Regions from separate parts of the Microbacterium sp. UBA3486 genome, predicted to be linked through region 2. Evidence: riboswitches for the same ligand, from Rfam matches in the RefSeq annotation. Region 2 holds a riboswitch; the other holds the start of a gene.
What was found. Region 2 has a riboswitch for thiamine pyrophosphate ahead of thiM (hydroxyethylthiazole kinase). Riboswitches for the same ligand answer to the same signal wherever they lie in the genome.
Positions count from the first base shown of each region.

Region 1: another riboswitch for thiamine pyrophosphate. It lies ahead of B2869_RS17545 (ECF transporter S component); the one in region 2 lies ahead of thiM (hydroxyethylthiazole kinase).

Region 1 covers NZ_DFQP01000112.1:16,773-19,216, forward strand. The annotation lists gene B2869_RS17540 (D-alanyl-D-alanine carboxypeptidase family protein) at 1-1,129, opposite strand, end outside; TPP riboswitch at 1,212-1,321, shown strand; gene B2869_RS17545 (ECF transporter S component) at 1,314-1,970, shown strand; partial or broken gene B2869_RS17550 (ABC transporter ATP-binding protein) at 1,967-2,444, shown strand, end outside.
Region 2 covers NZ_DFQP01000026.1:35,314-37,757, forward strand. The annotation lists gene B2869_RS03430 (DUF402 domain-containing protein) at 1-33, shown strand, start outside; gene B2869_RS03435 (NAD-dependent epimerase/dehydratase family protein) at 94-1,056, shown strand; TPP riboswitch at 1,063-1,157, shown strand; gene thiM (hydroxyethylthiazole kinase) at 1,148-1,996, shown strand; partial or broken gene thiD (bifunctional hydroxymethylpyrimidine kinase/phosphomethylpyrimidine kinase) at 1,993-2,444, shown strand, end outside.

The DNA.
Region 1 (2,444 bases), on a different contig from region 2:
GCATCCCGTTCGTGTTGACGACGGTACCGGCGCCCGGGAGGTCCACCGACTTGGTGCCGACGATCTCGGCGAACACCGGGTTCTGCATGGCACGCTCGCCGAGGGCGACCAGCGCCTCGCGGGTGGCCACGTTGCGCTCGTCGAAGCCGGACGGCGTCACCACGGTGATGCCGGTGAGGCCTCGTTCGCGCAGCCACACCTCGGCGGCCCGGGCGAATTCGCGATCGGACCCCCAGATCTCGCTCGCGAGCCGGTCGATGTAGTTGTTCGCCGATCCCATCAGCGTGCCCTGCAGCAGTTGATATTCGGTCAGCACCCCGCCGATCGGCACATCGAGTGCGGACTGGTCGCTGCGCCGGTAGTCCCAGTACTTCACGCTGTCGGCCCGGGTGAACGAGAACTCGGGCCCCTGTTCGCCCACCGCCAGCGGCATACGGTCGAGCACCATCAGGCTGCTCACGACCTTGGTGATGCTCGCGATGCTCACCGCATCGGGGATCGAAGCCGCAGTGCTCATGCCGGAGATGCCGACGGCGCCCGAGCCCTCGGTGGGCCAGGTGACGGTGGCTGCGGCAGCGGACGCCGTCGCGAACTCGACGGATTGTACTGTCGGGGGTACCTCGTGCAGCGGCCAGAGCAGCGTGGTGCCGGCATACGCGGCGACGAGGCCCACGAGCGTGGCCAGTGGAACGAGGATGCCGGGACGGGCGACGGCCGGGCGCAGGCGTGCCCCGCGGAGCAGGCCGTTCGTCCGCTCGGCTTCCGACGTCTCGTCGAGAGTCGCGGTGGCGGTGTGGTCGGCCACCGTCGCGGGGTCCACCCAGGTCAGAGCGGTGGCGGTGGTGGTCTCGTCCGCCCACTGGGGGGTGGCCGCGTCGCGAGCGGCGAGAGGATCGTCGGCGTCTCCTGCGGCAGTCTCACGCGGAACGAATGGCGGTTTCGTCAGAGCGGGCGTGGCCGGTTCCGGGGCGACCACCGATTCCGGTGCGAGCGCGCGGGTCGACGTCTGCTCGGCCGTCAGCACCGAACCGGCCGACGCGGCATCGACGGGGCCGGAGGGGGCGGTGGTCGCGGGGCCGTCGTCACGGACGACGCCCGTCGCCTCGTCGGCGGGATCTGTTGCGGTCACTCGTTCACGGTACCCAATCCCGGGCGGGTTCCGCGGCGCACAGACCTGTCGCCACGCGGGTGTCGCCAGCGGGTAGGATCTTCAGCACAACCACGGGAGTCCGGCGAGCCGGGCTGAGAGGGAGCGAATCGCGCTTCGACCGTCGAACCTGATCTGGGTCATGCCAGCGCAGGGAGGAGTTCAGATGAGTACGCCTACGTCCACATCCGCACAGCAGGCATCCGCCGATGCGAACGGCCTGCACCGCCCATCGATCTGGCGCTGGCGCGTCGTCGACATCGTCGTCGCCGCAGTCCTCGGCGTCGCGATCGGTCTCGTGTTCTGGGGCTGGAACACCATCGGATACGCGTGGTTCGGCGCGGCCGACGCCCTGACACCGGGCCTCGGTGGCATCGCCGTGGGCATCTGGCTGCTCGGCGGTGTCGTCGGCGGTCTCGTGATCCGCAAGCCGGGGGCCGCGCTCGTGGTCGAACTGGTCGCCGCGATCGTGTCGATGCTGATCGGCAACGTGTGGGGTGTCTCGACCGTGTTGTCGGGCATCGTGCAGGGCCTCGGTGCAGAGATCATCTTCGCCCTGTTCTTCTACCGTCGTTTCGGGATCGCAGTCGCTGCGCTCGCCGGCGTCGGAGCCGCCGTGGCCGCCTGGGTGTTCGAGCTGTTCTACGGCAGCTCGCCGAACATCCTGAAGTCGGTCGAGTTCAACACGATCTATCTGATCAGCGTGGTCGTCTCCGGGGCGATCCTGGCCGGCGTGGTCGGTTGGCTGCTCGTGCGTGCCCTCGCCGTCACCGGCGCCCTCAACCGCTTCGCCGTCGGGCGAGAGCACGTGCGCGAGGTCTGAGCGTGACCCTCGCCTCCCCGGCCCGCGTGCAGGCTGCGGGCTGGGGCTGGCGGTACGCCGGTCGAAAGCGTCCCGCCGTCGCGGACGTCTCCTTCACGATCGAACCGGGCGAGCGGGTGCTCCTGCTCGGCGCCTCGGGCGCAGGGAAGTCGACGCTGCTCGCCGGTCTCGCCGGGGTCCTCGGCGATGACGACGAGGGGGAACGGACGGGTTCGTTGCGCATCGACGGTGCGGCCCCCGAGTCACGGCACGGTCAGGTCGGACTCGTCCTGCAGGACCCGGACGCCGGCATCGTGCTGTCGAAGGTCGGCGACGACGTCGCGTTCGGCTGCGAGAACCTGGGCGTCGCGGCGTCCGAGATCCCGGGTCGCGTCGCCGAGGCGCTCGACGCCGTCGGCCTCGATGTTCCGCTGCGACGCCCCACGAAGGCGCTCTCCGGCGGGCAGAAGCAGCGGCTGGTGCTGGCCGGTGTGC
Region 2 (2,444 bases):
GATCGTCTGAGCACGCCCACCGATCTGCTCTGAACCGATCTGCTGTGGGCGGAAGAGGTTCCGCAGAGATCCGCCACCTGATGACATGGAATCATGACGGATGTTCTGATCCTCGGCGGTACGGGCTGGCTCTCCGGGCGCATCGCCCGGAGGTGGGTCGACGAGGGCGCCGCGGTCACGTGTCTCGGCCGCGGTTCCCGTCCGGCCCCCGAGGGTGCCGTGCTCGTGCGCGGCGATCGTGAGGATGCCGACGTCTATGCCGATCTCTCGCGGCGGGACTGGGATCACGTCGTGGACGTCTCGTCCCAGGCGGTGCAGGTCGAGACCGCGGTCGATGCGCTCGGCGATCGGGCGGGGCGCTGGACCTACGTATCGTCCGTCTCGGTGTACTCCGATGACGAGACGGTCGGAGCAGATGAGTCGACGCCGCGACATCCGGCTGCGAGCCCGGGTGATGAGTACGACTACGGTGCGCAGAAGGCAGCAGCCGAAGATGCTGTCCTGCGCCTGGGGGAGCGCGGCTTCATCGTGCGCCCTGGGCTCATCGTGGGCGACGGCGACCCCAGCGACCGGTTCGGGTACTGGGCCGCGGCGTTCGCGCGGGCAGGCTCGGAAGCCTTGCTGCTGCCGCCGCTCGAGGGAAGGAGCACGCAGGTCATCGATGTCGACGATCTCGCGGCGTACATCGTCACGGCGACACGCAGCGGCGCGGTCAACGGCGTAGGCGATGAGCACCCCCTCGCCGATGTGCTGGGTGCGGTGCGCCTCGCGGCCGGTCACACCGGCCCCGTGTTCGTCGCGGACGAGGGATGGCTCCGTGCGCACGACGTCGAGTACTGGGCGGGGCCGCGGTCCCTGCCGCTGTGGCTGCCGACCGACATGAGTGGCTTCATGACCCGCTCGAATCGCGCATTCCACGCGAGCGGCGGGCGGCTTCGTCCGCTCACGGACACGATCGAGCGCGTCGTCGCCGACGAACGGTCACGAGGCGTCGACCGGGAGCGCCATGCCGGCCTCACACGGGCAGAGGAGAGGGCTCTGCTGAGCGATCGCTAGACTGCGAGCAGTGACACGGGGTGCCGCGATCCGCGGCTGAGAACAGACCCGTCGAACCTGATCTAGTTCGTACTAGCGAAGGGATGTCGCGATGAGCGATCTTCTGCGTCCTGAATCCACCCACGACCTCGCCGGTTCCGCCGCGACCCTCCTGGAGGTGCTGCGCGAGGCTCCGCCGTTGACGCACTGCATCACCAATGCGGTCGTGACGGGATTCACCGCCAACGTGCTGCTGGCACTGGGGGCCGCACCCGCGATGGTCGACATCGTCGACGAGGCGGGGATGTTCGCCGGGGTCGCCTCCGGGGTGCTGATCAACCTGGGGACTCCCACGCCCGAGCAGCGGGCGGCGAGTCTGGAGGCGGTCGCCGGAGCCGCGGCGAACGGTACGCCTTGGGTTCTCGACCCGGTAGCTATCGGTGCGCTTCCGGTGCGCACCGCCCTCGCCCACCGGCTCGCGCAGCACCGACCGACCGCTATCCGCGGCAACGCCTCCGAGATCCTCGCCCTCGCCGGGCTCAGCACGGGCGGACGTGGGGTGGATGCCACCGACACCACGGACTCCGCAGCCGATGCCGCCGCAACGCTCGCGCGGACCACGGGCGCGGTGGTCGCAGTGTCGGGGCCGATCGATCTCATCACCGACGGGGTGCGGATGCTGCGCCTCGCCAACGGCCACGAGCTGCTGACCCGTGTGACCGGAGGAGGATGCGCGCTCGGCGCGGTGATGGCGGCCTTCCTCGGTGCGGCCGAGGCGACGGATCACGATGCGCTGACCGCTGTGGCTTCCGCGAGCCTCGTCTACACGATCGCCGCCGAGCGGGCAGCGGCGACATCCGCGGGGCCGGGCAGCTTCGCCGTCGCCCTGCTGGATGCGCTCGCCGCGGTGGGCCCCGACGACATCAGAGCCGATGCACGCGTCGAAGGCGGCGTCCGGTGAACGCCGATCTCTCGCTCTACCTCGTCACGGACGCGGCGCTCTGCGGGGACAGGGGCGTCGTCGAGACGGTGCGCCGAGCGGTCGACGGTGGGGTGCGAATCGTCCAATTGCGCGATAAGGACGCGACCGACGCCGAGACGGTCGATCAGCTGATCGCGTTGTCGCGGGTGATCGACGGGCGGGCGCTGCTCGTCGTGAACGACCGGCTGGACGCCGTGGTCGCTGCCCGGGAACGGGGCGCTCGGGTCGACGGCGTGCATCTGGGACAGGGCGATGCCTCCGTGCTGCGTGCGCGTGAGGCGCTCGGACCCGACGCGCTGGTCGGCCTCACCGCGAACACTCGTGCGCATCTCGACGCGGTCGATGCTCTGCCCGCCGGCACCGTCGACTATCTGGGTGTCGGTGTGATCCGCCCGACCGCCACCAAACCCGATCACCCCGCTCCTCT